3 regions of the Flavobacterium sp. CFBP9031 genome follow, and region 2 is predicted to be linked to each of the others. Evidence: riboswitches for the same ligand, from Rfam matches in the RefSeq annotation. Region 2 holds a riboswitch; each other region holds the start of a gene.
What was found. Region 2 has a riboswitch for S-adenosylmethionine ahead of SOM12_RS01960 (TlpA disulfide reductase family protein). Riboswitches for the same ligand answer to the same signal wherever they lie in the genome.
Positions count from the first base shown of each region.

Region 1 (11,036 bases), on a different contig from region 2:
ATCAAAGACCTGAATTGTTTGATATTTTGAATGGAAAAATTGAAAATGGACAAAACGTTCGTGTTTTCCCAATTTCAAACTGGACAGAATTAGATGTTTGGAGTTATATCGAAAAAGAACACATCGAAATTCCATCAATCTATTTCTCACATAAAAGAAAAGTTTTTTTGAGAGACGGTTTAATCTGGTCGCATTCTCCTTTTGTGTATCAGGAAGAAGACGAACAAATCGAAGAAAGAATTGTTCGCTTCAGAACCGTTGGAGATATGAGTTGTACAGCGGCAGTTGAATCTTACGCAGCAACAATCGAAGAAGTAGTTGGAGAAATCAGATCATCAACTATTTCTGAAAGAGGTGCCAGAATCGATGATAAACGTTCTGAAGCTGCAATGGAAAAGAGAAAACAACAAGGATACTTTTAATTTTTGGTAAGAAGTTAAAAGTTAGATGTAAGGAGTTGATTGTAAGAGGTTAACAACGGAGTAAAATTCAAAGATTCAAAAAAACAAAATATTTAAAAGTAAGGTTGAAAACTTGAAACCTGAAACTTTTAAAACTTGAAACAAAATAAGATGGACGTTTTAAAAATAGCAACAGCAGGAAGTGTAGATGACGGAAAAAGTACTTTGATCGGGAGATTATTGTACGATACAAAATCATTGACGACTGATAAGATAGAAGCAATCGAAAAAAGCAGTAAACAAAAAGGATACGATTACCTTGATTTTTCTTTGGCAACTGATGGTTTAGTAGCAGAAAGAGAACAAGGAATCACGATTGATGTTGCGCACATTTATTTTTCGACTGCAAAGAAAAGTTACATTATTGCCGATACTCCAGGGCACGTAGAATATACTAGAAACATGGTTACAGGAGCTTCAACTTCTCAGGTTTCTATCATTTTGATTGATGCTAGAAAAGGGGTAATTGAGCAGACTTACCGTCACTTTTTTATCAATAATTTATTGAGAGTAAAAGAAGTAATCGTTGCCATCAACAAAATGGACTTAGTAGATTACTCAGAAGAAGTTTTCAATAAAATCAAAGCTGATTTTCAGGCATTAAATGCAAAAAGTACTTTCAAGGAACAAAATGTAAGTTACATTCCTTTAAGTGCAATCAACGGTGGAAACGTGGTTGATAAATCAGAAAATATGCCTTGGTATGACGGACAAACAGTATTGGAACATTTAGAAGGATTACATGCTTCTGATGTTTTTGAAGCAGGTAAAGCACGTTTTCCGGTTCAAACAGTGATTCGTCCAAAAACTGAAGAATACCACGATTTTAGAGGTTACGCAGGAAAATTATACGGAAACTCAATTAAAGTTGGAGATGCCGTAACGGTTCTTCCTTCTTTAACAGAATCAAAAGTATCTAAAATTCACTTTTTCGATAAAACATTTGATGAAGCCGTTGCAGGTTCTTCAATTACAATCGAATTAGAAAATGATATCAATGTAACAAGGGGTGACATGATTGTAAAATCAAGCGAGCTTCCAAAAATTGAAAAAGATATTACTACGACAGTTTGCTGGATGGACAGTAAAAAACTGGTTCCAGGAACTAAATATTTGGTACAACACAATACAAACAGAGTGTTAGCAAAAGTAGAAAGCATCAAAAATACGATTGCAACAGATTACTCAGGAACAACAGAAGCTTCTCAATTAGCTATTAACGAAATTGGAGAAGTAACGATCAAATTAAGCAAACCGTTATATTTTGATTCGTACAACGAAAACAAATCAAACGGAGCTTTCATCTTAATTGATACAGCAACTAACACAACAGCAGGAGTAGGATTCATTAGATAGTTGATGGTTTTTAGTTGATAGTTGATGGTTTTTAGAGCCAACAACCAACAACCAGCAACCGACAACCAAAAACTCAAAAGAGAAATGGAAAGTTTTAGAACAGAAATAGAAAATCCGGTAGTTCAGAAGGAGATTATCGAATTAGAAAAAAAGATTCACTTATTCCGTGGAGGAAAAATTGATGATGAGCGTTTTCGTAGTCTTCGTTTAGCGCGTGGAATTTATGGTCAGCGTCAGGAAGGCGTTCAGATGATTCGTATCAAATTGCCTTATGGTAAAGTGACCAGCGAGCAATTAGTGCGTATCACGCAGGTTTCTGATGAATATTCTACAGGACGTTTGCATATTACAACACGTCAGGATATTCAGATTCACTACGTGAGTTTAGACAGAACACCAGAACTTTGGGCAGATTTGGCTAAAGACGATATCACACTTCGTGAAGCTTGTGGAAACACAGTGAGAAATATTACAGGAAGCGAATTGGCTGGAGTTGACGTAAACGAACCATTTGATGTTTCGCCTTATGCACACGGACTTTTTCAATATCTGTTAAGAAATCCAATTTGTCAGGAAATGGGACGTAAATTTAAAATTTCGTTCTCTTCTTCAGACGAAGATACTGCTTTGAGTTACTTGCACGATTTAGGATTTATTCCGAAAATTAAGGACGGACAACGTGGATTTAAAATCATGTTTGGAGGAGGTTTAGGATCTCAGCCAGCACATGCTGAATTACTTTCGGAGTTTGTTCCAGTAAACGAAATCATCCCAACAGCAGAAGGAATCATCCGTATTTTCGACAGATACGGAGAACGTGCAAAAAGAATGAAAGCGCGTATGAAATTCTTAATCAAAGAAATGGGGAAAGATGCTTTTCTTGATTTGGTTGAAAAAGAGAAAAAAGCCATCGCTTTTGAAACATACGAAATTGATACAACCGCTTTTGACGGTCCAATTCCAGAACCAGTTTTAGAAGTTCCGCAAGTTACAATCGAAGATACAGAAGCATATGAAGCATGGAAAAAATCGAATGTAATTAAGCAGAAACAAGACGGTTATTATGCTATCGGAATCAAAGTCTTATTAGGTGATTTTTATACCGATAAAGCAAGATTATTAGCCAATTTAATTAAGAATTACGGAGCAAATGAATTGCGTTTTTCATTGCGTCAAAATATTGTAATACGTCACGTAAAAGAAGAGAATTTACCATTCTTTTACCAAGAATTAGCCAAGTTGGATTTTGTTCAATTAGGATATAATTCAGTTGGAGATATTACGGCATGTCCGGGTACTGATACTTGCAACTTGGGGATTGCAAGTAGTACCGGTATTGCAGAAGAATTAGAAAGAGTTTTAACTGCCGAATATCCTCAGTATTTAAACAATCGTGAAATCGAAATTAAAATTTCTGGTTGTATGAATGCTTGCGGACAGCACAACATGTCTGCAATCGGATTCCAAGGAATGTCTATTAACTCAGGAAAACTGGTTGCTCCAGCGTTACAGGTTTTATTAGGCGGAGGAAGATTAGGAAACGGAGCAGGACGTTTTGCCGATAAAGTAATCAAAATTCCAAGCCGTAGAGGGCCAGATGCTTTGCGTACGATCTTAAATGATTTTGATGCCAATGCAAACGGAGAAAAATTCCTAAACTATTACGATCTGAAAGGAGAAAAATATTTCTACGAAATCTTAAAACCTTTCGCAGACGTAACCAATTTAACAGAAGCTGATTTTGTAGATTGGGGTAACGCAGACAATTACGTAAAAGCAGTTGGAGTTGGAGAATGTGCTGGGGTAGTGATTGATTTAGTAGCGACATTATTGTTTGAAGCGAAAGAGAAATTGATTTTGGCTCAAGAATCTTTCGACGAGAAAAAATGGTCAGATGCAATCTATCATGCTTATGCAGGATTTGTAAATGGAGCAAAAGCTTTGTTATTGTCAGAAAACCAAAAAACAAATCATCATGCAGGAATTGTAGACTTGTTTGATACTGTTTTTATCGAAACTAGTAAAATAGAATTGAATTCAACTTTTAAAGACTTGGTTTACCAAATCAATAAAAATGAACCATCTGAAGCTTTCGCTAAAGATTACATTGCACAAGCAACAGTTTTCTTTGATAAAATCGAAACTTTCAGAGCACAGGAATTAGCAAATGCATAATATAAAACCTAAAATAACTTTAGTCGGTGCAGGTCCGGGCGATCCCGATTTACTTACGCTAAAAGCTGTAAAAGCATTGGCTGAAGCTAATGTGGTTTTATACGACGCTTTGGCCAACGAAGAAATTCTGGATTACGCGCCTAAAAGTGCCATCCGAATTTTTGTTGGAAAAAGAATCGGAAATCATGTTTACACGCAAGATCAAATCAATCAATTGATTGTAGATAATGCTTTGACTTACGGAAACGTAGTTCGATTAAAAGGCGGAGATTCGTTTATTTTTGGAAGAGGTGGCGAAGAAGTGGAATTTGCGGAAAGTTTCGGAATAGAAACAATCGTAGTTCCAGGAATTTCATCTGTAGTCGCTGTTCCTGCAAGTCAAGGAATTTCGATTACAAAAAGAGGAGTTTCAGAAAGCTTTTGGGCGATTACCGGAACAACATCTGATAGAAAATTATCTTCAGACGTGGCTTTAGCGGCGCAATCATCAGCAACAGTTGTAATCTTGATGGGAATGCACAAATTGCCTCAAATAATCGATTTGTTTCAAAAAGAAGATAAAGGAAATTTACCAGTTGCGATCATCCAAAACGGAACAACAACAGAAGAAAAAGTGGGTGTAGGAACAGTTGATTCAATTTTGGAAGTTGTAAAAGAAAAAGAATTAGGTTCACCAGCCATTATTGTTTTAGGAGAAGTTGTCCGCGAAAGCAATAAACTAAAAGGATTTTACGAAGAATTTCTATCAAAGGAAACCATTCATTAAAATAATTATATGTTCCGTTAGGAACAATTCGTTGGTAAATCATCTAATTTTGTTTAGATGAAATTAAATTAAAATGGAACAAAACGAATTATATCCAATATTTCTAAAGCTTCACAATTTAAATGTACTAATTGTAGGTGGAGGAAATGTAGGTCTGGAAAAGCTTTCTTTCTTGCTAAAATCAAGTCCGAACGCAAATGTTGAGGTAGTGGCAAAAGAATTTCATTTAGAAATAAAAGTTCTGGCCGAAAAACATCCTTCGATTAAATTAACGGAATCGAAGTTTAAAAAGAAAATGCTCAAAAAGCGTCACATGGTAATTGCCTGTACAGACGATTTGAAAGTAAATAAAAAGGTTTACGATTTAGCGAGAAAACGTTATTTGATTTGCAATATAGCCGATACACCAGATTTATGTGATTATTATTTGGGCGGAATCGTAACAAAAGGAAATGTAAAAATTGCCATTTCAACCAACGGAAAATCACCAACAACAGCCAAAAGGCTTCGGGAGTTTTTTGAAGAAGTAATTCCTGAGGATATCAACCAAATGGTTGAGAATCTGAACGAATATCGAAAAACCTTAAAAGGCAATTTTGAAGAAAAGGTTAAACGAATGAATGAGATAACCGATTCATTGAAAAATAAAGAGTAAAAAAGTTTCGGAAAGAAATTAATGATAAAAATCATTGAAAGTACAAGGATTTATTCGTTTCTTTGCGTTATTAAGAATGATTATAAACAACAACATAATGATTAAAACAGATATACTTATAATTGGAGCAGGCCCAACAGGTTTATTTGCCGTATTCGAGGCAGGATTGTTAAAATTAAAATGCCACATTTTAGATGCTCTTCCACAACCAGGAGGACAGCTATCAGAGTTATATCCAAAAAAGCCAATTTATGATATTCCTGGATTTCCAGAAGTATTAGCAGGAGATTTAGTTGACGGATTAATGGAGCAAATCAAACAATTTGAACCAGGTTTTACTTTAGGAGAACGTGCTGAAACAGTTGAAAAGCAAGAAGACGGAACTTTCATTGTAACGTCAAATAAAGGAACTAAATTCCACGCCCCAGTTATTGCAATCGCTGGAGGTTTAGGAAGTTTTGAGCCTCGTAAACCACTTATCGAAGATATCGAGTTTTATGAAGATAAAGGAGTAAAATACTTCATTAAAAATCCTGAGAAATTCAGAGATAAAAGAGTTGTTATTGCAGGAGGAGGAGATTCAGCATTAGACTGGAGTATCTTCTTAGCAAATGTAGCTTCAGAAGTAACTTTGATTCACAGAAGAAACGAATTTAGAGGAGCTTTAGATTCTGTAGAAAAAGTACAGGAATTAAAATCAGCTGGAAAAATCAAATTAGTAACTCCAGCAGAAGTTATCGGAATCAATGGTGCTGAACACGTTGAGTCACTAGATATTGAAGAAAACGGCGCACACCGTAAAATCGAATGCGATTATTTCATTCCACTTTTTGGATTAACACCAAAATTAGGTCCAATTGGAGACTGGGGATTAGAAATCGAGAAAAATGCCATTAAAGTAAACAATGCATTAGATTACCAAACAAACATTCCGGGAATCTTTGCTATTGGAGACGTAAATACATACCCAGGAAAATTAAAGTTGATCCTTTGTGGTTTCCACGAAGCAACTTTAATGTGCCAGGCTGCATACGGAATCATCAATCCAGGTAAAAAATACGTATTGAAATATACAACAGTTTCTGGTGTAGACGGTTTCGACGGAACTCGTAAAGAAGCTCCAAAAGCGGTTGTGAAGGCGATTGTTTAATCGAAGGTGCTAAGGTTCTAAGGGATTAAGGCGCTAGATTTTTTAAATATCTTAAAGCCCAAACTTTTAAAGTTTGGGCTTTTTTAATTAATCCCAGAGGGATGACATATTTATAGAAAAGAAATAATTACGTTTATGTAAGAGCTCCAGCGGAGCGAAATATTATGTCGCTTCGCTGGAGCTTTTGTGTTCTACATATTGTTTTTCTATAAGTATTATACTCCTTCGAAGCTAAATCACGTAAAAGATAAAACCTTAGAACCTTAGCGCCTAAGTCCCTCAGAACCTTAGAAAAAAAACATTTGCAAATAGAAAGCCTATTTCATACCTTTGCACTGTTCTTAAAATTATTGTCAGTTATCACGAAAGGCGGAGGGATAGACCCGATGAAACCTTAGCAACCCTTTATCATAAAGAAGGTGCTAAATTCTACTTTATACGACATTTTCCAGTATTAAAGATAGATAACACAAATACATACTCGTATTTCTCAAAACTTTTCTCGATAACATATAATATTTACTGAAACAGATCCTGTATCAGGAGCGAATCATTGGCGCATTTTTGCAGTCAACAGTTCCCGCTTTTCGTTGCAATCTTTTGCTTTTTTAAAGAAAAAAATCAAAAGGATTTCCACTTCAATCGGGGCTAATGAGCCAGCAATAGTGCACTTTTGGAATTAATGTGAACAAAAAAATATCCGAAGCAAACCTAACAGGTTTTTAAAACCTGTTAGGTTTAAACTTCACAATCATAATAAAAAAACTTAGCATCTTAGAACCTTAGTATCTCAGAAGCTAAAAAAAGAAGCCATGGCAATAACAATTCAAGAAGCAATAAAAAAAAATATCCTAATCCTAGATGGAGCAATGGGAACAATGTTGCAGCGCTATAATTTCTCAGAAGAAGATTTTAGAGGAGAGCGTTTCAAAGATTTTCCACATCCGTTAAAAGGAAACAACGATTTACTATCCCTAACACAACCCCAAGCGATCCGCGATGTTCATGCCGCTTATTATGAAGCAGGTGCTGACATTGTAGAAACCAATACTTTCTCTGGAACGACAATCGGTATGGCCGATTATCATATGGAAGATTTGGTTTACGAGTTAAACTATGAATCGGCAAAAATCGCAAGACAAGTAGCCGATGAGTTTACCGCAAAAAATCCAGAAAAACCACGTTTCGTAGCGGGTTCAATTGGGCCGACAAACCGTACAGCAAGTATGTCGCCAGATGTAAACGATCCAGGATACAGAGCCGTCACTTTTGACGATTTACGAATTGCTTACAAACAACAAGCAGAAGCTTTAATGGATGGTGGATGCGATTTACTTTTAGTAGAAACGATTTTCGATACACTAAATGCAAAAGCAGCACTTTTTGCAATTGAAGAAGTAAAAGAAGAACGCAACATCGATATTCCAATCATGGTTTCGGGAACAATTACAGATGCATCTGGAAGAACACTTTCTGGACAAACTGTAGAAGCGTTTTTGATTTCAGTTTCGCATATTCCGTTATTAAGTGTAGGATTCAATTGCGCTCTTGGAGCCGATTTGTTGAAACCATACTTAAAAACATTAGCACATAATACAAGTTTTAATGTTTCGGCACATCCAAACGCAGGATTGCCAAACGCATTCGGACAATACGATGAAACGCCAGAACAAACTCAGGCTTTCATTAAAGAATATTTAGATGATAATTTGATTAATATTATTGGTGGTTGTTGCGGAACAACTCCAGATCATATCCGATTAATGGCTGAGGTTGCGAAGGATTATAAGCCGAGAGTGGCGCCAGTAACTGTATAGTCTAATTTTTGAAATATTAAATATGAAATTTAAATATCTGGTTTTATTAGTTTTTCTTTCAACTTTACTTACGCAATGTGCTTCGTCAGCAAGCATCGAAGGAATGACAGTTAAAGATTATAAAGCCGAAAAGAAAATTGGAGATAAAATTTTCATTAAGTCTGTTACAGGCGGAAAAAAAACAAATCCTTTATGGACATCTAAGATTTCTAATGAAAATTTTGGAGAAGCATTTAAAAAATCTGTTATTGAATCGGAAGTATTTTCGAAAATAGATTCGATTACAAATGATGAGGATTGGGTTCTTGAAATTAATTTAGTTTCTGTTGATCAGCCTTTTTTTGGTGCGACTTTTACAGTCAAGACTGCAATAGAATATAAATTGTATTACAAAAATGAATTAAAGTTTAGTAAGAATATACAACAATCAGGTAGTGCTAAAATGTCAGATGCTCTTATAGGGGTAAAACGATTACGATTAGCTAATGAAGTTTCGGCAAAAAATAATATAAAAGAGTTACTTCGATCACTAAACGAAATTTCTTTATAGATAATAATTTTAAATAATTAAATAAAGAAATTATTGAATGAAGTATTTACGAATAATAGTATCAGTATTTGTACTTTTTGGTTTGTTTGGTTTCGGAAGTAAGAAAAGAGAGAAGCCATCTGATTTTTATTTTGTAATTAACGATGGTAGATGTGATGCTTATAATTCTCAAAACAGTACTTTTTCTCGAAAATATTCAGAAGGAGAAAGAGTTACAAAAATTGAATTAACAGAAAAGGAAAAAGAAAAAATATATTCATTGATTCAGAGAAGTAATTTTTTGAAAATGCCAATGAAATTTGAACCAAGAGGCGAAATAGTAATTAAGGATCCAAGCTTTACAAGAGTAATAGTTGCTAATGTAAATGGAGAAAAAAAATGGGTGAGTTATAATAATGGATGGACAAATACTTTAAATGAAAAAAAAGCGAAACCTTTTTTAGATTTATATACTGAGATTTGGAATGTCTTGTATAAAAAACAAGAAGTAAGAGGAATAGATAAATCGGATATTCATTTTAAATAATTGAAGAAAAATAGAGTTCATTTTGAAACCGAATCTGCGTGAGGGATAGAAGTGAAAAGCCCACAGCCTGACGAAGGAAGTGCGAGGACTTGTAACGGATAGCCCGACCCGGAGGGGCACGCCCAAAATATTAAAAAGATTATAGGTTTAGAAACCTAAAAATATAGAATAAAAAACTTAGAACCTTAGAATCTTAGAATCTCAGGATCTTAGTAACTTAAAAAGAAATGACAGAAAAAAGAAGAGACCTTGTATTATCAGGATTAGAACCGTTGATTATTACGCCCGAAAGTGTTTTCGTGAATGTTGGCGAGCGTACAAACGTAACAGGTTCAAGAAAATTCCTAAGATTAATCAAGGAAGAGAAATATGACGAGGCGCTTGATATTGCAAGACAGCAGGTAGAAGGAGGAGCACAAATCATCGATATTAATATGGATGAAGGAATGCTTGATGGGGTTAATGCAATGACTAAATTTTTGAATTTAATTGCTGCAGAACCAGATATTTCGAGAGTGCCAATTATGATTGACAGTTCGAAATGGGAAATCATTGAAGCAGGTCTTAAAGTAGTACAAGGAAAAAGCGTTGTAAACTCGATTTCATTAAAAGAAGGAGAAGAAGCCTTTATTCACCACGCCAAATTAATCAAACGTTACGGAGCAGCTGCTATTGTTATGGCTTTTGACGAAGTTGGTCAGGCGGATAATTACGATCGTAGAGTGGAGATTTGCCAACGTTCGTATGATATTTTAGTGAACAAAGTAGGATTCCCTCCGCAGGATATTATTTTCGATTTGAACATTTTCCCCGTTGCAACAGGAATGGAAGAACACCGCCTGAATGCTCTTGACTTTTTTAGAGGAACAAAATGGGTTCGTGAGAATTTGCCTCATGCACATATCAGTGGTGGAGTGAGTAACGTTTCGTTCTCGTTTAGAGGGAATGATGTTGTTCGTGAAGCGATGCACTCGGTGTTTTTGTATCACGCAATTAAAGAAGGAATGACGATGGGAATCGTGAATCCAGAGATGCTTACGATTTATGATGATATTCCGAAAGACTTATTAGAACACGTTGAAGACGTAATTTTAGATAGACGTGACGATGCTACTGAAAGACTTCTGGATTTTGCAGAAAATGTAAAAGGCGAAGTAAAAAGCGATGAAAAAGCCATTCAGGAATGGCGTTTAGGATCTGTTCAGGATCGTATTACGCATTCGTTGGTAAAAGGAATCGATGCTTTTATTGAAGAAGATGTAGAAGAAGCTCGTTTGGCCGCAACAAAACCAATTGAAGTTATCGAAATCAATTTGATGACGGGAATGAATGTCGTTGGAGATTTATTCGGAAGCGGAAAAATGTTCCTGCCTCAGGTAGTTAAATCGGCTCGTGTAATGAAAAAAGCGGTGGCTTATTTATTGCCTTTTATCGAAGCAAGCAAACAAGCGGGAGATAAACAAGGAAACGGAAAAATCCTAATGGCAACCGTAAAAGGTGACGTTCACGATATTGGAAAAAACATAGTTTCGGTTGTATTGGCTTGTAACAATTATGAGATTGTAGATCTTGGCGTTATG
Region 1 is NZ_JAXCWF010000005.1:201,119-212,154, reverse strand. It holds gene cysD (sulfate adenylyltransferase subunit CysD) at 1-422, shown strand, start outside; gene SOM12_RS10585 (sulfate adenylyltransferase subunit 1) at 573-1,817, shown strand; gene SOM12_RS10580 (HEPN domain-containing protein) at 1,902-3,992, shown strand; gene cobA (uroporphyrinogen-III C-methyltransferase) at 3,985-4,758, shown strand; gene SOM12_RS10570 (precorrin-2 dehydrogenase/sirohydrochlorin ferrochelatase family protein) at 4,832-5,413, shown strand; gene SOM12_RS10565 (NAD(P)/FAD-dependent oxidoreductase) at 5,511-6,563, shown strand; SAM riboswitch class I at 6,918-7,034, shown strand; gene SOM12_RS10560 (homocysteine S-methyltransferase family protein) at 7,376-8,380, shown strand; gene SOM12_RS10555 (hypothetical protein) at 8,403-8,930, shown strand; gene SOM12_RS10550 (hypothetical protein) at 8,968-9,456, shown strand; gene metH (methionine synthase) at 9,684-11,036, shown strand, end outside.
Region 1: another riboswitch for S-adenosylmethionine. It lies ahead of SOM12_RS10560 (homocysteine S-methyltransferase family protein); the one in region 2 lies ahead of SOM12_RS01960 (TlpA disulfide reductase family protein).

Region 2 (11,036 bases):
CTTGCTGAAAACCTTGCGTGAAATTATTATCTGCCAATGCATTCATGGGATTTCCGTGTCCAAGAAAAAGTACTGGCATTCGTTCTGTTGGGCCAAAAGTATCTACGGCCGTTTTGAGTGAGCTCAGTTTCATTGCTGCAGCTCCGATAGGTAAAATTGCCATGGTTTTTAGAAAATCTTTACGATTCATTTTTTATAATTAATTGCTTAAAAAGTATCTTTTATTTGTGATACAAAATTGCATTTAATTATAACCAAAGAGGTAACGATTTTCGGAAGAAAGGTTGTGTTTTTAAGAAAGAAGCTTCTTCATTTCTTCTCTAAATTCGGTTGGAGTCATTCCTGCTTTTCGTTTGAAAGCGTGCGTAAAATAGGTTTTTTCATTAAAACCGAGTTCATAACCTATTTCGGCAATGTTTTTATCGGTGGTCATTAATAAGTTTTTGGCTTCAGTCAATTTTCGGGTTTCAATAATTTCCGAAACGCTTTGCTGTAGAATATTCTGGCAGATAATATTTAAATTGCGCGAAGTCATAAAGAGTTTTTCTGCATAGAAATTAACGTCTTTAGATTCTTTATAATGCTCTTCTAACAATCTCAGAAAGTTTTTAAACGTAGAACTTTGAATTTTTTTCGATTCATCATTATTCAAATTCAATTTGCGTCTTTCCGATTCAATAATCGTAAAAAGCGCGCTTAATAATTGTTTGATAACGGCAAGATCAGGAGCTTCTTGTTGGTATTCATCAAAAATAATTTTGCAGATCGTATCTAGTTTTTCAAAACACTGATTGCTCTGCAAACTAATATTTGCTTTGTCATGAAAGGAAGCATAAAGGCTAAAAGTAGTTTCGGCAATAAATTCACTTTTAAATCGTAAAACCCACATATCACAATTACCATCTTTTACAAGAGGTTTTGCGCGATGAATTTTTCCTTGAGTGACAAAACTGATAAAAGGCGCTTCGATTAATTTGGATTGAAAATCTATAAAATGTTCCAGCTGACCTTTATTTCCAATAATAAGTTCTTCAAAATCATGTGCATGAGGTTCGTTTACCGATTGCATAATTTTTTCAGATTCGGCAGTTGTAATTTTAAACATTTTGAAAATCTCAGTCATAGATCAATTTTATAGAATTTTAAAGGTAATTATTATTCTTAGAACATTCTGCTGAAGATAAAAAACAAAGAGGGAAAAAATAATTAAAGCCTTGAAATAGAATCATATAAATTTTATACAAAATCATGTAACAAATTTTCGAGCTATTTTTTTCAATTTTACGAGTCTATGAAAACAAAGTAATAATCATACTTTCAGTTTTTGATGGTATAAAAAGAATTAGAAATGGATACACGAGATGAAAAAAACGATTTATTCCAAGATGGAATTGATCGTACGCAAGAAACCAATTGGGATCCTATTTTAGGATATCAGATGTATTTTCCGAATGATGAAAATAAGCACGAACACCTAAACGAAACAGATTATCCTCTGCACCAGCAAAACACGGGAGATTGGGGAGATGATGCCGATTACGAAGAACTTAGGCATAAAAATAATTTAAATAGAGACATTGCTGAAAATGAAGCAACAAAAACAGACTAAAAATAGAAATAAAGAGCGGAAATTTTCTGCTCTTTTTTTTACTTATCGCAAATTATAAGAAATTAAAAAGTTTGTTATATAATAAGTTAATGAAATTATGTAAGGTGAGCAAGGGCGAAATTCAGTATTTTTACAGTATTAAAGAAGGAAATATTTATTTAAAAATATAGGATTATGAAAAGGCAAATAAAAATGAAACTTGCTTTCTTAATTCTTCTTACGGGACTAGCATTTTCTTGTAAAAAAGAACGAAAGCACTACAATAGACTCATCCGAAAATGATTCTATTCAAAACACTATTGATACCGTTGGACCAGAAGTGGATACGATTAATATGGATACAACTGTAACAGTTAAAGCCGATACAATTACGAAATAATTATTCGGCAAAAAAATAGTAGAAAGCTGAATCTTAATGATTCAGCTTTTTTGATTTTAGAATCAGATAAAAGAATTGAACGAATGTTAAAAATAAAAACGTTTTTCTCTATATTTGAGAAACAGTTTAACCGTTTCAATGCCTTTTTTTTATTAAACAACTTTAGAAATTACCTTTATTTAGTACGATAATGGAGCTAATAAATAATTTAGACCTTTTTCAAACCGTCTTTAATTCTGCGCCAAATGGAATAGCAGTTTTAAAGTCTTTGTACGATAATAAAGGCAAAATAGAAGATTTTTCAATATTATTGTTTAATACTTATATCATCAACTGGATTGATGATAAAGAATACAAAGAAAAACCATTCAGTAAAGTTTTCTCTAAAATAAATAAAACCAATATTTTAGAACAGTTTATTGAAACTGCAGAAACTGGAGTTACAGCCAATTTTGAACAATGGTATCGAGAAGAAGCCAACAAACAATGTTTCAGATTTACTGCTGTAAAACAAGACGATGTTTTGGTGGTAACCATGGAAGATATCACAGAAAAGAAACATGCCGAAACAGCGCTTCATAATGCATTGCTTGATGCAGAAAAACAAAAAAGGCTATACAATTCTATCTTAAACGGAACTCCTGATCTGGCTTATGTCTTTAGTCTCGATTATAAATTTACTTACGCAAACAAAGCTTTATTGACGATGTGGGGCAAGTCTGAAGAAGACGCAATCGGACGCGGATTAATTGAAAATGGTTATGAGGACTGGCATGCCGAAATGCATGAAGAAGAAATAGATACTGTAGTGGCTACGAAAAAACCACTTCGAGGAACAGTTTCTTTTCCGCATGCAGAACTGGGAAGAAGAATTTACGATTATATTTTTGTTCCAGTCTTTAATGAAAATGGAGAAGTAGAGTTTGTTGCTGGAACAACACGTGATATTACAGAAAGCAAGCAAGCACAGGAAAAATTGCAGCAAAGTGAGAATCGTTTTCGCAAAATGATTCATCAAACGCCAGCTCCGACTTTAGTGCTTAAAGGCGATGATCTTATTATTGAGCAGATCAATAAGCATATGCTGCAAATGATTGGACGAGGAGAAGAAATTATTGGCATGCGACTGATTGATGTTTTGCCAGAACTCGAAGGGCAATATGTTTGGGAGCAAGTTTTAAAGGTGTATAATGAAGGAATTCCCTTTGATCAAAGTGAAGTTTTGGTGCCTCACAATCGTACAGGTGAATTAAAAAACTATTATTATAATTTGGCTTATCGCCCATTAATTGAAGATGGAGAGATAACAGGAATGATACAAGTGGCGGTTGAGGTTACTCAACAAGTTGTAGCACGCCAAAAAATGGAGGAGAGTGAAAGCCGTTTTCGAGCTTTAATCAACGCATCATCTGATTTGGTTTATAGAATGGATGCCGATTGGATGATTATGCAAGATTTAGAAGGAGATGGAAGTTCGACTAATCAAAGAGAACGTGGTGTCAATTGGTTGGATAAATTTATTCATTCGAGCGATTTGCAGATGGCTGTACATCTTATTTCTAAATCTATAGTAGAAAAATCCATTTTTGAAATGGAGCATAGGGTTATAAATAAAGACGATTCTGTTAGCTGGGTTTTCTCTAGAGTAGTACCGATATTAGACGATCAAGAAAAAATTATTGAATGGTTTGGTGCATCGAGTGATATTACTTCGCAGAAAGAACTTCAAAATGTTATTGCAGAAAGTGGAGAACGATTTAGACAGCTTGCAGATTTGGTTCCTCAAATTATTTGGACAGCCAATTCAGAAGGTTTTGTTGATTATTACAATAGCCGCTGGTACGAATATACGGGTTACATAGAAGATGAATTTGGAGATCCAAGCTGGATTTCAAAATTACATGCAGATGATGTTTATTTAGTGTCAAAAATGTGGTACGAAAGTGTCCATGCCGGAGTTCCTTATCAGACGGAATTTCGTTTAAAAAATGCCAATACAGGAGAATACCGATGGTTTTTAAGTAAAGCGCTTCCTATTAGAGATAAAGAAGGCATCATTACCAATTGGTTTGGCACCTGTACAGATATTCACGAACAAAAGTCGATTACTGAAAAACTTGAGATTTTGGTAACAGATCGCACTAAAGAACTGCAAAGATCTAACGACGATTTACAGCAGTTTGCGCATGTTGCTTCGCATGATTTAAAAGAACCGGTTCGAAAGATTAAAACTTTTTTAAGCCGTCTAGAAGATCATATGGCAGGACAGTTTGACGAATCTTCATCAAAATATATTGAACGAATTCATGTCGCGGCAGATCGTATGTTTAATATGATTGATGGTGTTTTAGCGTATTCGAAAATGAATGCCGATTCGCAAAAAACTACAGTAGTCGATTTAAATGAAGTTATTAAAAATATAGAAACTGATCTTGAAATTGCGCTTCAAAATACAAATGGGACCATTTATTTTGAAGAACTTCCTATTATAGAAGGTGCTTCAGTATTGTTGTATCAGCTGTTTTATAATCTTATTAATAATTCTATTAAATTTGCTAAAGAAGATACTCCGCCAGAAATAAGTATTACAGCAACAGAACAAATTGAAGAAGGGAACAGAATTGCGATAATTACAGTAGAAGATAACGGAATTGGTTTTGATCTTGATCAAACAGGACGAATTTTTGAAACCTTTACACGCTTAAATTCTAAGGATCGTTATGAAGGAACGGGGTTAGGGTTATCGCTTTGCAAAAAAATAGCCGAACGTCACGGCGGAAGTATTACAGCCACAGGAATTGCTAATAAAGGAGCCATTTTTATTATAACATTGCCATTTGAGCAAAAAGTAAAAGACATTTAAGTATGCAAGAAAAGATGATTTTATTGGCAGATGACGATCAGGATGATGCAGAAATGTTTTGCGAAGCATTGGCAGAAATAGATGAAAGTATTGTTTGTCATTGTTCAGAAAATGGTAGCGGTGTGCTAAATACGCTGAAAAATCAGGAGAAGATTCCAGAAATTGTTTTTCTAGATTTAAATATGCCAGTTATGAACGGCTGGGAATGTCTGAAGCAATTAAAATCAGAAGAACGATATAGAGATATTCCTGTAATTATGATTTCTACTTCTTCATACATAAATGATATGGATACGGCTGCCAATCTTGGAGCGCTCTGCTATTTTGTGAAACCAAATAATTTTGACGACTTAAAACAGGTCTTGAGATTAATTACTTCAAACCTTGAAAATGGAGTAAAAGAAACTTTTTCAAATCTTGAAAAGAATAAATATTTGCATGTTTTTCTTGCAGAATAAAACGATGTTTTCTTTTCTTGAAAAGCAAAACGTATGAATTTCTTTTATAAAAAAAGGGCTTGCTAAAAAGTGTTTTTTATTTTAAGATGTTGATTTTTAAAATCTTGAATTGTATTGAAAGGTTATTTTAATAAAAAAAAATAAAAAAAATGATTTTAAACTTGACTAATTCGGTAGAATTAATATATATTTGTATCACAGAAAATTTATATAATGATACTTATCCAGAAAGACTGAGGGAATAGGCCCATTGAAGTCTTAGCAACCTGTTGCCGAATAAGGTGCTAAATCCTTCCGCTGTGTGCGGGCAGATAAGAAAGATTTCTCCGTAAATCTGTTTAAGATCATCCAATTAAAATCTTTATTATGAAAGCAGAATCCATTTTGTACACCAGTTATGAACTCTTGAATTCCATTTTTGAAGAAAACAGTTTTGCTTTTTTCTGAAGGCTAAAAGACTAGTTTCTCTCCAATTTCTTTTATAAACAACAATATCGCTAATGACTTTTTCATTGGCCTAAAATTCTTTTGTCTAATCTTAAAACTAAAAATAAAATGAAAAAAATACTATTCGGTTTTGCTTTGCTTTTTGGAGCTTTTCAAACTCAAGCGCAGGAAAATAATTTACAATTAAAAGGGACTGTTGTCGATACCGTAGCACAATATGTTTACCTGCAAAAGTTTCACAATAAAATGTTTACTACAATTGATTCGGTAAAAGTAAAAGATGGAAATTTTAGTTTTAAAACAAAAGTAAAAACACCAGAATTATACGGATTAAGTGTCAATACAGAAAGTTCGCCTTTGTATGTTTTTCTTGAAAAAGACCCGATTACAGTAAAACTGAGTCCGAAGAAATATTATACTGCTTCTGTAGTTGAAGGTTCGGCTTCTCAAGATTTGTTCGAAATCTATAAAAAGAGCAAAGATGTAGAAATCAGTAAATTCATAACCGAACATCCAAAATCTATTGTTTCGGCTTATGTATTGTACAGAAACTGGTCTTATAGATTAACGCCAGAGCAGATTACACAAAATATTGCTTTGCTGGATAAAAGTCTTCAAAATACCACTTACGTGAAAGAATTAAAAGAACTGGCTATTGTTTTAGACGGATTAGCAGTTGGTAAAAAAGCCCCTGATTTTACAGCCAATGATCCTGACGGAAAGCCAGTTCGACTTTATGACAATTTAAAGGGAGGTTATACTCTAGTTGATTTTTGGGCTTCATGGTGCGGGCCATGCCGAAGAGAGAATCCGAATATTGTAGCCGCTTACAAAGAATTTCATGATAAAGGATTCAACATTGTAGGGATTTCTCTAGATAAAAAGAAAGAAAACTGGATTAAAGGAATCCAAGATGATAATTTAACCTGGACACATGTTTCAGATTTACTTTTCTGGAACAGTGCTGTTGCTAAATTATACGGTGTAAGAGCTATTCCAGGAAATTATTTAGTGGATTCTAAAGGAATAATCGTCGCTAAAAATCTGCATGGAGAAGAATTACAAGCTACACTAAAAACGCTTTTAGAAAATAAAATTTAATAAAGAAATACGCAATCTTGTCGTTCCTCGAAATGACAAAAATTGAGAAGGAATACATATTAGTTAATTTAAAATGATAAGGAAATGAATGCGATTGAGCCAACAACAAAACCAACAGAGCCTGAATGTTACTTTTCTAAATTTAGAGAAAATACAGTAGGAATTGACCATACTTTCGAATCGGTTTACGGAGAACAAAATCTGGTTTATGCAGATTGGGTTGCCAGCGGAAGATTATACCATCCGATCGAAGATATAATGCTCAATAAAATTGGTCCAATGATTGCCAATACGCATTCACTTTCAAGTCAGACAGGAAAAACGTCTACTTATGCTTATCAGCATGCGAGAGATATTATTAAAAAATTGGTTAATGCCAATGATTCGGATGTTTTGGTAACAACTGGAAGCGGTATGACGGCAGCTTTATCAAAACTGCAGCGTATTATGGCGCTTCGAACAAAATCGGAAGAAGACAGACCTGTGGTTTTTATTACGCACATGGAACATCATTCTAATCAGGTTTCGTGGTATGAGACCAATGCAGAGGTAATTATTCTTCCGCCTGATGAGAACAATTTAGTCGACCCAAATGTTCTTGCTGAAACGATTAAAAAATATGCAAACAGAAGCTTAAAAATAGGTTCGTTTACGGCTTGTTCGAACGTTACAGGAATTATTACGCCTTATCACGAATTAGCCAAAATCATGCACCAAAACGGCGGACTTTGTTTTGTAGATTTTGCAGCTTCGGCGCCGTATGTCAAAATCGATATGCATCCAAAAGATCCAGAAGAACAATTGGACGCTATTTTCTTTTCTCCGCATAAATTTTTAGGAGGACCTGGAACTTGTGGTATTTTGGTTTTCAATGAAAAATTATACCAATCTGATTTTCCGGATAATCCGGGCGGAGGAAATGTAAAATGGACCAATCCGCTAGGAAAATATTGTTACAGCGATGTAATAGAAGTGAGAGAAGATGGTGGTACGCCTGGATTTCTTCAAGTTATTAGAACAGCATTGGCTTTAGAATTAAAAGAGCAAATGGGCGTGGAGAAAATCAAAGAAAGAGAAAAAGAACTGCTTGATCTTTGTTTTTCAAGACTTCAAAAAATAGAAGGTTTATCGATTTTAGGAGATCTAACTACAGAACGAATTGGCTGTGTTTCTTTTGTTATTGAAGATATTCATTATAATTTGATCGTAAGGCTTTTAAATGACCGTTTCGGAATTCAGGTTCGCGGAGGCTGGTCGTGTGCGAGTACTTATGCGCATTATCTGTTTAATATCAACGAAAAGAAATCGGCTGAAATTACCAATGAATTATTGCAGCGAAATCAAACCAATAAACCAGGTTGGGTGCGTTTGTCACTGCATCCGATTATGAGCAATGAAGAGCTTTTTTATACCTGCGATGCAATTGAAAAAGTAGCTCTGAATTATAAAAAATGGAAAAAAGATTATGAATATAATCCGGTTTCAAATGAATTTGAAAATCCGGAAATTAAAGATACCATCGCAAGAGAAGTAAACGAATGGTTTAAGTTAGTTTAAGTATAGTTAGTTAAGTTCTAAACCTGACAGGTTTTTAAAACCTGTCAGGTTTCCAATGAGATAATATTCCGTAGGAATATCTCGTCGGTAGAAAAAAAATGGTTGTGTTTTACGTTGTGTCCTGTAGGGACACCTGTATAATTGAATTATGTATCTGCGCTCTTAATCAGACGTTCCTACGGAACGTGCAAATGTGCGTTGAAATCTGATTCTACCAACCAGACATTCCTAACGGAATGTTTTTTAGAATTATTTATGCGACTCGATAATCTTCTCTCTATGCGCCAATCCCCAATTGACTAAGGTTTCTGTAACAGGAAGCACGGATTTTCCATATTCGGTAATGGCGTAAACGACAGTTGCAGGTTTGGTATTTTGTTCGGCTCTGGTAATAAGTAAATTGGTTTCCAGTTCTTTGAGTTCTTTGCTGAGCATTTTAGCCGAAATACCATCAATTTCACGTTGCATTTTTTTAAAATGAATCACCTGATGCGTTCTATTGGTTAAAAACCTTAGAATCATCAATTTCCATTTACCGCCCAAAACATCAAGACTGTCACGCATTGCCATAAGTTCTTCAGAACAATTGGCCTCGCGAAGTACTCCGTTATCGTTAATTTTTGCCATACTAGTTTCTCTTTGGTAACCGGTTACCTTGGGTTAACCCATAACAAAAATAAGGCATTACGGCGATACTTTTGTAAACTAAAATGATAAAAATGAAAGCAATTGTATTACAGGAAAACCGTGAATTTAAACTGGAAACAGTGGTAATTCCACAACCAGAATCGCATCAGATTCAGGTAAAAATTATGGCTTCAGGATTTAATCCGATTGATTATCAAATGACCGAAAACGGTTCTGAAAGGAAGCTGATACATTCGCCAATTTTAGGAAGAGAATTTTCTGGAATTATAACAGCAATTGGTGATGAGGTAACGGAGCTTAAAATTGGAGACGCTGTTTTCTGCGGCTCTGGAAGTATGGGATCAAACGGTACTTATGCCGAATATATTTGTGTCCCAGCAGGAATTGCAGTAAAGAAACCACAGAATATTTCTTTTGAAGAAGCGGCAGGAATTCCATCAGCTGGACTCACGGCTTTGCAATCTTTTAAGCGAATGAACGCTTCTTTAACCGATTCGATATTAATTACGGGCGGTGCTGGTGGAGTAGGGAATGTTTTTATGAAACTGCTTATTGCTAAAGGTTTTACCAATTTTGTGGTTACAGCTGGAAACGAAGAAAGTATCGCTTCTTTGATAAATCTTGGCGTTAAACAAGAACAAATCATTAATTATCGAAAAGAAGAAATTTACGAAGCCGCTTTTTCTTTAAACGGAAATAAAAAATTTGATATCGCCGTTGATTTAGTTGGAAATCATGTTGCAGAAATTGCTGCAAAACTTTTAAAAATAAACGGAAAGTATATTGATGTCACAAATTTTTCTACCCCAGAATCGCGTGGAATTCTCTTTTCGAGAGGTGCTACAATTCATAATATTTCAAATTATGCGTATGGAGTTGAAAAACAATACGATTACTATAAAAACGGATTAACAGAGTTGAGTGATTTATTAGAAAATGAAATAATTACACCGCCAAATATTAATGTAATTGGAGGGTTGAGCCAAGAAACAGTAGATAAAGCACTTACTATTTTGAGAGAAAACAAAACCAGTGGCAGAAAATTAATAATGCAGATTAATCAAGAATGAGAACAATACCAAGAAGAATCGTAACAGGTTTACGAGACGGAAAATCGATTATAGAACAAGATGAAATCGTTTCGAATGTGTCGGAACATTTTCCAGGATTAATCATTTCAGATATCTGGTCGACAGATACGACGCCAGCAAGATTTGAGGAGAAAATTATTGAAAATACCGCTTTTCCAAATACGCCTAAAAACGGAAGTTATTTTCGTTATGTCCAGATTCCGCCCGACAAAGATTTAGGAATTGTTGCTCTCGAAGGAGAGCCACATCCGTTAATGCATCAGACTGATACTTTAGATTACATTATCATTATTTCGGGTGAAATTTATTTGATTGTAGACGAAGAAGAGACTTTACTGCAAGCTGGAGATATTGTAATTCAGCGCGGAACCAATCACGCTTGGAGCAATCGATCGGATTCGCCTTGTATTCAATTGGCGATCTTATTGGATGCCACAAAAGCAAAATAATGTAAATTACACGCCGATAACTACATTTTGATTTATTTGTAAAATTGCAATGATCTCATTTGATTGTTGCAATTTTTTTTTGGTTTAAAATAGGCATAGAAACCTTTGAAGTTGTTCCATTTTATAAAATGAAACAATTTTGAGTGTTTATACTATAAAGTATTGAATAAGAATTGTTTAAATTTATACGAAAATCATAATGTTGGAATAGCAGAATCCAAATTAACCATCGTAATTTTTCCGCCTAGCTAAAATTTAATTCTCTCGAAAGTTCTGCTAATGTTGATTGCAAATTTCCCAAAAGTGCAAAATTAAATCAATATCATCTCATGAGCTATTGGCGGTTTAAAGTTTTTCGTTTAAAGCATTTAGCTCTTTTTTTATTGAGCTGCAGCCTCAATGTAAGTTTTGCGCAGCAGGATACGATCAGTCTG
Region 2 is NZ_JAXCWF010000001.1:442,378-453,413, reverse strand. It holds gene ygiD (4,5-DOPA dioxygenase extradiol) at 1-190, opposite strand, end outside; gene SOM12_RS01980 (helix-turn-helix domain-containing protein) at 293-1,123, opposite strand; gene SOM12_RS01975 (hypothetical protein) at 1,349-1,609, shown strand; gene SOM12_RS01970 (PAS domain S-box protein) at 2,179-4,851, shown strand; gene SOM12_RS01965 (response regulator) at 4,854-5,309, shown strand; SAM riboswitch class I at 5,527-5,627, shown strand; gene SOM12_RS01960 (TlpA disulfide reductase family protein) at 5,865-6,857, shown strand; gene SOM12_RS01955 (aminotransferase class V-fold PLP-dependent enzyme) at 6,942-8,414, shown strand; gene SOM12_RS01950 (helix-turn-helix domain-containing protein) at 8,664-9,041, opposite strand; gene SOM12_RS01945 (NADP-dependent oxidoreductase) at 9,134-10,132, shown strand; gene SOM12_RS01940 (cupin domain-containing protein) at 10,129-10,602, shown strand; gene SOM12_RS01935 (TolC family protein) at 10,932-11,036, shown strand, end outside.

Region 3 (11,036 bases), on a different contig from region 2:
TTCGAATTAAGAAACATAGTGAAAATGCTTTGGCTCTAGCCGAATGGTTAGAAAAACAAGATGAGGTGGTTTGGGTAAATTATCCAGGTTTAAAATCGAGTAAATATAATGATCTGGCCAAAGAATATCTGCCAGAAGGACAAAGCGGTATTATCACTTTCGGATTAAAAGGAGGTTTTGATGCTGCTAAAAAAGTGGTTGATGATACTAAATTATTCTCTCTGCTAGCCAATATTGGCGATACAAAATCGCTGATTATTCACCCGGCAAGTACTACGCACCAGCAATTAACAGATGAAGAACAAATAGAAACAGGAGTTTCTAAGGATTTGATTCGTCTGTCTGTGGGAATTGAAGATATCGAAGATTTAATTGCTGATTTGCAAACTGTTTTTGAGAGCGTTTCGCTTTCTCAATTCAGCATCAATAAAAATTAGGTTTTTTTGTTTTTTGTTTGAAAAATTGCCTTTAGCGAGTGGTTTTGCTAAAGGTAATTTTTTATGAAAAGCATCTTTATAAAATTTAAACCCTATAAGGAATATAAGTGCATTTTGTAGAGACGCACCGTAGAGACACACTGCAGTGCGTCTACCTTGATAAACGTTGGAATATTAAATGAACTTACATTTCTTATATGGTTTCAAAAATTAAAAATAGAAATTATGTCAAAGCTTAAAATAAACATTATCCTTTTTGGAATTGGAAATATCGGAAGTACTTTGATTAATCAGATTGTCGAAAGTCAGGAGTTTTTTCTTGAAAGCAAAAATGTCGATTTTCATTTTCCCATAATAACCAATTCGACGGTTGCTTTTTTTGAGAAAGAAGGTGTTGGTTATGCTTGGGAAACCAATTTTAGACAATTGGCAGTTCCTTTTAAAGTAGAAGATATTGTCGAATTTGCACAAGAAAACGAATTTGAAAACTTGATTGCTGTAGATGCAACAGCCAGTGATGAATTGGTAAAGCATTACAATACGCTAATCAAAAACGGATTCAATATTGTAGCGGTAAACAAAAAAGCCAATACGCTCCCAATTGACTTATATAAAGAACTACGATCAGATCTTAAAAAGCATGGCAAAGAGTTTCTGTATGAAACCTCTGTTGAAACTGGGATTCCCGTTTTGCAAACCTTAAGAGATTTGTACTATTCGGGCGAAAAAATCACAAAAATCCGAGGTGTTTTCTCTGATAATCTAAGTTATGTTTTTAATCGATTTTCATCAGAAGAAGTTTCGTTTTCATCTGTTTTAAAAGATGCGAGTCTTTTAGGATTAATGAAGTCAAACTTTAAAGAAGATCTGTCGGGAAATGATACTGCAAGAAAACTTTTGATCTTGGCCAGAGAAATAGGAAAAGATTTTGAGCTTTCAGACATTAAAATCAAGCCATTTATAACCGAAGAGCATTTGGAGAAAAACGGAGTGCTAAACAAAGACGCTCTCGATAAATCTTTTAAAATCACCAAAATTACTCAAGCAGAAAATCATGTATTGAGATATGTGGGTGAATTTGATGTTGAAAAAGGCATTTTGGAAGTTAAGTTGATTTCGGAACCAGTAGATTCTCCAATCGGACAATTGAAAGGTTCTGATGCCATTTTTGAATTTTTTACTAAATCTTATGCCGATATTCCGATCGTAATTCAAAGTGCTCCGCCGTGCAAACAAGCGATTTCTAGAGGAATTATAACCGATATTCTGAAAATTGCGGAGCGAATTAGGAGCAAAGAAGCTGTTTGGCTTTAATTTTTTAGTTAAAAAAAAGAAAAAAGAGAAAAAAGTTCTTTGATAAATTGATTTGTCAAATGGAGTCATGAAGAAAAAATTAGCTTTTTTGTAAGTTTTTTACCTTTGTTATTTCGTTTTCGTTTTTGTAAGATGTTTTTTGTCGTTAAAAAACACATTTTCAACGAATTTTGTAATTAAATTCTTGAATTTTATTTGTGTAATAAAAAAAATATTTGCATATTTGTTATACCCAAAAACTACTAGAAATCAAATGAACTTAAAAGTCAACAAAATGTTTTGTGCCATTTCGGTTAAGACCGAGGCTGGGGTGTCTATTGCTTAAAAAAATTGTAAGAATACAATAACAATATAGTAAGAGCCTCCGATAGAAATATTAGGAGGCTTTTTAATTTAACAGAAATGCAAAATTTAAAAATACAATATAAATCACAGATGAATAAATCCTTACAGATGAACAAGATGTTTACTGTCGCGCTTATTTGCGCATACGTCTGTTGATACTAAAAGTATACATGAGTGTAAAAACTTAAACCCTTTTGGTATCTAAAAATCCAAAAGGGTTTTTTTATTCGGTAAAACGAATTAACAAAAAGATAAACGAGAAATAAAGATTATAAAACACAACTTAACTAAAACTTAATATCATGAGCAAATTGAACTACTTCGCAGAAAAAATTTCTAAATTTAAAAATAGAAGAACAAAAAATAGTAATCCGCCGCCAACAAACGAATTGGCTCACCCAAGATTCGGAATCACAGAGGAAGATAAAAGCGCTGCAAAAAAAGCACCAAACTCTTTATTGTTTTTGATGTATTCAAAAGAAAATGAAACGCTTTTTATCTAAACGGAAAAGCATCATAAACTAGGTGAAAACCTGCTTAATTTTACTGGGCATTTTTGTTCGGTAAATTTTTGCGTATAATAGTTTTTGCTAAAGTATGTCACAGAAATTTAACAAACACTTTTAGATAAAATTTGTTTGTTAGCGAAATTAGTAGTTAATTTGCACTCGTTAAGTTCAAACACGTATTGAAATGTTATAAAGAAAGGACGAGGGATTAGACCCGATGAAGCCTTAGCAACCCTTCGGTAAAACGAAGAAGGTGCTACATTCTACCACGCCAAACGTGGAAAGATAACAACAAGATTTTTTCTAGTTAAACCTAGTTTTTCTTTCTAATATTTCCATATACAAATCAATAATACAACAGATTTGAAATTGGAAAATATACCAAATCCCATTATAATTCAAGATTTCATCACAGAAAGTGGTGCAACTTATCATTCTATACCATTAAGTTTTACGCTGGCAGGGCAACCTTTGCACAGCGCGCCTATTGTTTTGGTTAATCATGCTTTAACTGGAAATTCGCAAGTTACTGGTGAAAATGGCTGGTGGAATGACTTAATTGGCGAAGGTAAAACTATTGATAGTGCTGTTTATACCATTCTCGCTTTCGATATTCCAGGAAACGGAAGCAATTCTTTTTTAATTGACAACTATTTAGATTTTACGGCTAGAGACATTGCCAAAATCTTTATCGAAGGTGTAAAAACTCTAAATATCGAAAAGCTTTTTGCAGTTATTGGAGGTTCTGTTGGAGGTGGAATTGCTTGGGAAATTTTAGCTTTATCGCCAAATATTACAGAAAACCTTATTCCGATTGCGAGTGATTGGAAATCTACTGATTGGCTTATTGCAAATTGCTTTTTACAAGAGCAAATTCTCAATAATTCTTCGAAACCAATTGAAGACGCCAGAATACATGCAATGCTTTGTTACCGTTCGCCAGAATCTTTCAAAGAAAAATTTCAGCGTACGATCAACCAAGATCTTTTGATTTTTAATATTGAAAGCTGGCTTGCACATCACGGGAAAAAATTGCAGAAAAGATTCCAATTGTCTTCTTATAAATTAATGAATCAGTTGCTTAAAACAATTGATATTACTAGAAATAGTGAAAGTTTTGAAAACTTATTGTCTAAAACAAAAGCTTCAATTCATATTGTCGGAATCAATTCGGATTTGTTTTTTACAGCTAAGGAGAATGTAGAAACCTACGAGGAATTGAAGAAATTTAAAGATAATGTTTTCTATAGCGAAATTGATTCGGTTCACGGACATGACGCTTTTTTAATCGAGTACAAACAATTAGATCATTTACTTGCCGATATTTTTAAGGCAGAAACAATAAAGAAATAAAATGAAAGTATTAAAATTTGGAGGTAAATCGTTAGCAAACGGAGAAGGACTTAACAAAGTTGTTTCAATCATTTCTGATAAAGTAAGTCAAGGTGAAAAAATTGCCGTTGTGGTTTCTGCACGCGGAAATGCTACAGACGAATTAGAGTTTATTTTGAGCATTGCTGCTAAAAACGGCAGTTACAAGGAATTATTAGAGAATTTTAAAAAATATCAAATATCAGATTATCCGAATGTTGATTTATCGGAAGAATTTAATGTATTAGACAAACTTTTTGAAGGAGTAAGTTTAATTGGAGATTACAGCAAAAAAATCAAAGACCAGATTTTATCTAAAGGCGAATTGCTTTCGGCTAAATTATTGACAGCAATTTTATTGGAAAAAGGAATTCCTGCCAATTTTGTAGATACAAGAGATTTGTTGAAAACAGATTCTAAATTTGGCGATGCTCAGCCTTTAGAACAGCTTTCAAAGAAAAACGTAGTCAATTATTTTAAAGAACATAACGGCGAAACGGTTAATATAGTTACAGGCTTCATTGGCTCAAACAACAACAACGACACAACTACTTTAGGTAGAAATGGCAGTAACTATACCGCTTCGTTAATCGCAAATTATTTAAATGCAGAAGAATTACAAAACTTCACGCACGTAGACGGAATCTATACAGCAAACCCAGATTTGGTTGCCGATGCTAAGAAGATTGAATATTTATCTTTCAATGAAGCAAATGAGCTGGCAAATTTTGGTGCAACGATTCTTCATGCGAAGACAATTATTCCTTTGTTAGAAAAGAATATTCCGCTTCGTATTTTAAATACTTTCAACCACGAAAACCGTGGAACTTTAATTACATCTGATTCTTCTAAAGAAGGAATTAAAACGCTTTCTGTTTTAGAAAATGTCTCTCTTGTAAATCTTGAAGGACGTGGATTACTTGGAAAAGCAGGAGTTGATGCTCGAATTTTTAAAGTAATGGGAGATCACAATATCAGTGTAAGTATCATTTCGCAAGGTTCTTCAGAAAGAGGAATCGGATTGGTTGTGGCAACAGAAAAAGCTACTCTTGCAATGGTAGAATTAGAAAAAGAATTCGAAAATGACTTCTATTCTAAAGACGTAAATCAGATTACGGTAACAGATAATGTATCGGTAATTTCGATAATCGGACAAGATTTGAGTACTTTCCATAAACCATACACCGCTTTAATTAAAAATAAAATTGTTCCGATTTTGTTTAACAACACCGTAACGGGAAAAAACGTGAGTTTGGTTGTTAAAAAAGAAGAATTAAATAAAGCTTTAAATGTAATTCACGGAGAGATTTTTGGAGTTTCGAAAAAGATCAACATTGCTATTTTCGGTCATGGACTAGTAGGAGGAACTTTGATTAATCAAATTTTAGAATCGGCTGCAGCAATCGAAAAACGTAAAGATATTAAGCTGAATGTTTTTGCTATCGCAAATTCTAAAAAGTTGCTTTTAAACAAATATGGTGTTACAGATAACTGGAAAAACGATATTCAAACAAAAGGCGAAGCTTACACGATTAAAGATATTATTACTTACGCAAACGAACATCATTTAGAGAACTTAATTGCAATTGATAATACAGCAAGTGCGACTTTCGTTGAGAATTATATTCCGCTTGTAGAAAGCAGTTTCGATTTGATTTCTTCGAATAAAGTAGCTAATACTTTGACGTACGGTTTCTATAAAGAATTGAGAAAAGCTTTGGCAGAAAATCAAAAGAATTACTTATACGAAACCAATGTAGGGGCAGGATTACCGTTAATTGATACGATTAAATTATTGCACCTTTCGGGAGAAAATATCACAAAAATTAAAGGAGTTTTCTCTGGAACATTAAGTTATTTATTCAATAATTTTTCTGCGAAAGATGCTCCTTTTAGCGAAATCTTGCAAGAAGCAATTGATAACGGATATACAGAACCAGATCCGCGTGAGGATTTATGCGGAAATGACGTTGGTAGAAAATTATTAATTTTAGCTAGAGAATTGGATTTGCAAAATGAGTTTGAAGAAATCTCAATTCAGAATTTAATTCCAGAACACTTACGTGAAGGAAGTGCTGCCGATTTCTTGACGAAATTAAAAGAATTCGATCCAATTTATGCTAAAATAAAAGCAGAGCAACAGCCAAACCATGTCTTGAGATATATAGGTGAGTTGTCTGGAGATTTGCAGAATGACAAAGGAAATCTAGAAGTAAAATTGGTTTCAGTACCAAAAGATACTGCATTGGGCGGATTAAAAGGTTCTGATTCTTTTTTCGAAATTTATACAGAATCATACGGAGATCGTCCAATCGTTATTCAGGGAGCCGGTGCAGGTTCTGCAGTAACAGCAAGAGGGGTTTTCGGAGATATTTTGAGATTGTCTGATAAAGGATAAAAATGATTTTAGATTGCAGATTTTAGATTTAAAGATTTGCAGCTAATTGAGTTCAGTCGAAATGACAAAATTGAATAGAATTAAAAAACAAAAAAATAACAACACAATGAAAGTAAGTTTAAACAGAGTAAATGACGCATTTCATTTTAAAGTAAAAAATGAACGAGGACACGTAGTTGACGTTGACAGCAGAGCCGAATTTGGCGGAAGCGATTTAGGTGCAAGCCCAATGGAATTGGTATTAATGGGAGTTGCTGGATGCAGCGCTATTGATATGATTTCGATCTTAAAAAAACAGCGTCAGGAAATCACTTCTTTTAATGCTGAGGTTGAAGGAACACGAGTTCAAATCGAAGAAGCAAAACCTTTCAAAGAAATAGATGTGGTTTTTTATTTAGAAGGAGAAATCAACCCGGAAAAAGCCAAAAAAGCAGCACAACTTTCTTTCGAGAAATACTGTTCAGTTGCCAAAACAGTTGAACCGACTGCAACAATTAAATACAAAGTTGTCTTGAACAACGAAGCTTTATAAATTAGATAATTAGTCAATTAGATAATTACAAAATGCTCAGATTGCGCATAAATAATTGACTTGTTTTAGTTTAGATTTCAGTTTTTAAAACCTGAAACTTTAAACTTTAAACAAAAAAACAAAAACAACACACAATGAATACAGAAGAATTTGGTTTTGAAACACAAGCCATTAGAACACAATTAGAGAGATCACAATATTTAGAACATTCGGTGCCTTTGTACCTTTCATCAAGCTTCGTTTTTGAAGATGCTGAAGATATGAGGGCTTCTTTTACAGAAGAAAAAGAAAGAAATATTTATAGCCGTTTCAGTAATCCAAACACTTCGGAGTTTGTAGATAAGATCTGTAAAATGGAAGGGGCTGAGTCTGGTTATGCTTTTGCAACAGGAATGGCGGCAGTATATTCTACTTTTGCAGCTTTGTTAAATTCTGGAGATCATATTGTTTCTGCAAGCAGTGTTTTTGGTTCTACTCACGCTTTGTTTATGACTTATTTTCCAAAATGGAATATCGAAACTTCTTATTTCGAAATTAATAAGCCAGAAACAATCGAAAGCTTTATTAAGCCCAATACCAAAATATTATACGCCGAATCTCCAACAAATCCAGGAGTTGATGTAATTGACTTAGAATTGTTAGGAAATATTGCTAAAAACCACAATTTGATTTTAATAATCGACAACTGTTTTGCAACACCATATTTGCAACAGCCAATTAAATTTGGAGCGCATTTGGTTATCCATTCAGCAACAAAATTAATTGATGGACAAGGACGCGTTTTAGGTGGAGTAACAGTTGGAGATGCAGAGTTAATCAGACAGATTTATTTGTTCTCTAGAAATACAGGACCAGCTTTATCACCATTTAATGCTTGGGTTCTTTCAAAAAGTTTAGAAACATTAGCAGTTCGTGTTGATAGACACTGCGAAAATGCTCTAAAAGTAGCTGAATTTTTAGAAAGCCATCCAAATGTAAACAGTGTAAAATACCCGTTCTTGAAATCGCATCCACAATATGAAATTGCTAAAAAGCAAATGAAAGCTGGTGGAAACATCATCGCATTTGAAATTAAAGGCGGAATCGAAGCAGGAAGAAAATTCTTGAACTCAATTCAACTTTGCTCATTATCTGCTAATATTGGAGATACAAGAACAATTGTTACGCATCCGGCTTCAACAACACATAGCAAATTATCTGAAGAAGATCAATTAGCAGTTGGAATCACACAAGGTTTGGTTCGTGTTTCTGTTGGTTTGGAAACTGTTGAAGATGTAATTGCAGATTTAAAACAAGCACTTTCTTAAATTTTAGATTTTAGACTTAAGATTTTAGATTTCTATATATAAAGACGATTTTTGATAGTAAGTTTTACTGTTGAAAATCGTCTTTTTTCTGGTTTATATAAAAAGCCTATTTTTGTGTGTCTGAAATGAACTTAACGAAGTAATCTGATAGATTTAGTAGAATTTAACTTTATTCTTTGTGATAGTTCAAACAAAAAGCATACTTTTGTTATTCAATAATTTGCAAGAGTTTGATTTGAAATTAAATTCTGCAATCAAAATTTTACATTAGTGCTTTCAAAGAAAACAAAATACGGAATTAAAGCTTTAACTTATTTAGCCAGACGTGAGAATAATGAACCGGTACAAATAGCTGAAATTGCGAAAAGCGAACATATTTCGATAAAATTTTTAGAAAGTATTTTACTGCTGTTAAGAAACTCAGGTTTCCTTGGTGCTAAAAAAGGAAAAGGAGGAGGTTATTATCTGATAAAAGATCCAAAAGATATCAGCATGGCAAAAGTGTACCGAATTCTTGAAGGTCCAATTGCGTTACTGCCTTGTGCAAGTCATAATTTTTACGAAAGATGTGACGATTGCGATGATGAATCAACTTGTGCTGCTAGACGTTTAATGACAGAAGTTCGTGATAATACACTTAAAATATTAGAAAGTAATTCTTTGGCAGACATTGCATTTTAGAAAATGCTTTAATTTATAAAAACAAAAGACCATTTCTAAATTTGAAATGGTCTTTTTTGTTTTGTTTATGACGATTAAAATATCAATTTGTATCCAGCTAAGAAAAGCATTACTGCGATTGCATTTCTTAGAAATTGATCTGGCACTTTTCCGCTTAGCATACTTCCCATGTATATTCCAGGAAGTGATCCCATTAATAATTGACCCAATAATCCTAAATCTAAATTCCCCATAGAAGCATGGCCAATTCCAGCTACTAAAGTTAAAGGAACAGCATGTGCAATTTCGGTTCCAACTAAACGAGGAGTTGGTAATAATGGATAAAGAAAAAACAAAGTCACAGTACCTAATGCTCCAGCACCAATAGAGGTTAAAGTTACGGTTGCTCCTAATAAAACTCCAATTCCAATGGTAAGCATGTTTTGTGTAGTGCTTTCACTATGAAATTTATCTCCAGCATGTTTTTGAGAAAAAACTAAAAGTTTCTTTTTGAATATAATCGCTATAGAAGTAAACAGTAAAGCCCATCCTAAACTATACTTAATAACCCTATTTATAGTTTCTATGTCGGTTTTAATGCTATGTAAAATCCATAAAGTTACTAAAGCGGCGGGAACGCTACCTAAAGTCAGCCAGCCCGTGATTTTCCAGTTGATGTTCCCTTTTTTATTGTGTACAAATATTCCTCCAGCTTTGGTAAAAGCAGCGTATAGTAAATCGGTTCCTACTGCGGTTGTTGGAGAAATGCCGAAATATAATAAAATAGGAGTCATTAAAGAGCCTCCTCCAACACCTGTTAACCCAACAATAAAACCAACTGCTAAACCTGCTATTACAAGACCGATCTGAAAATCCATGAAAAATTATTTGCCGCTAAAATAATAACAATTTTATAATTATCCTATAGATTTTGTAGAGATTAAATGTGTATTTTTGTGGATCACAAAATTGGAACATGTTGTTAAAATAGTAAGAGGCAGCATTTAATTTGTTAAAATAATCACTAATTCTTTTTTAAATCTCTTTTAACTTGGTTTATAAGAGGATAGCTTATGTAAAAAAGTAAATATATTGTTTTGATATTTCGAAATATATAGTACTTTTGCAAAGTAATCTACTAAGCCGATAGGGTAATGGATTTTTAAGAACAAAAACAATTCTTAAAATATGGAAAATGAACTTAAGTTAAACAACACGATAGTAAAGTCTGATTCTTTATTAAAGGAAAAATTGTGGGTTGTAATACCTGTTGTTTTATTGTTAGGTTTGGCAGTTACATTAATTTATAATCATCACGCTGAATTTTCGTGGGATGGTTTTGTTCAGGGGCTTGATGAAAATCTTTTAGCGTTTTTTTTAATTGGTGCTTTTGCTCAATTGGTAGATGGTGCTTTAGGGATGGGATATGGAGCAACTTCTACGTCATTTTTATTGGCTTATGGAGTTTCGCCAGTTTTGAGCAGTACGGCAGTTCACGTTTCAGAAATGTTTACAACTGGAGCATCGGCGCTTTCGCACCACCGTTTTGGAAACATCAATAAAAAATTGGTTAAACATTTATTGATTCCAGGAGTTTTAGGATCAATTACAGGAGCTTATTTATTATCAGATGTTATTGACGGAGATATTATTAAGCCTTTTATTGCGGTTTACATGATTATTCTGGCAGTTGTAATTATCAGAAAAGCTTTGAGAAAAAGTGTTGTTAAAAAGAAAACTAAGAAACTAGGAGTTTTGGCAGTGTTTGGAGGTTTCATGGATTCTGTTGGAGGAGGAGGCTGGGGGCCAATTGTGACTTCAACATTGTTAGGAAGAGGAAGAAATCCGAAATATACCATAGGTTCTGTGAATGCGGCCGAGTTTGCCATTTCATTTGCAAGCGGAATTACTTTCATGCTTTTTGGCGGAATTCACGGTTGGCAGATCATTATCGGATTGATTTTAGGAGGAGTTATTTCAGCGCCAATAGCAGCTTATTTGGTAAATAGAATCAAAAGAAAACCAATGATGGTTGCAGTTGGAGTTCTAATTATAATATTGAGTTTAAAAACATTATCTAAATTATTGTAAAAGATAATTTTAGAAAGGAGAGATTATGAGTGCGATTATTGTACAAGAATTATTAGAGAAAACTGCAGCTCT
Region 3 is NZ_JAXCWF010000005.1:213,437-224,472, reverse strand. It holds gene SOM12_RS10645 (O-acetylhomoserine aminocarboxypropyltransferase/cysteine synthase family protein) at 1-437, shown strand, start outside; gene SOM12_RS10640 (aspartate kinase) at 663-1,751, shown strand; gene SOM12_RS10635 (hypothetical protein) at 2,399-2,599, shown strand; SAM riboswitch class I at 2,790-2,897, shown strand; gene SOM12_RS10630 (alpha/beta fold hydrolase) at 2,975-3,958, shown strand; gene thrA (bifunctional aspartate kinase/homoserine dehydrogenase I) at 3,960-6,374, shown strand; gene SOM12_RS10620 (OsmC family protein) at 6,481-6,906, shown strand; gene SOM12_RS10615 (trans-sulfuration enzyme family protein) at 7,041-8,213, shown strand; gene SOM12_RS10610 (RrF2 family transcriptional regulator) at 8,484-8,894, shown strand; gene SOM12_RS10605 (sulfite exporter TauE/SafE family protein) at 8,969-9,751, opposite strand; gene SOM12_RS10600 (sulfite exporter TauE/SafE family protein) at 10,062-10,964, shown strand; gene SOM12_RS10595 (phosphoadenylyl-sulfate reductase) at 10,990-11,036, shown strand, end outside.
Region 3: another riboswitch for S-adenosylmethionine. It lies ahead of SOM12_RS10630 (alpha/beta fold hydrolase); the one in region 2 lies ahead of SOM12_RS01960 (TlpA disulfide reductase family protein).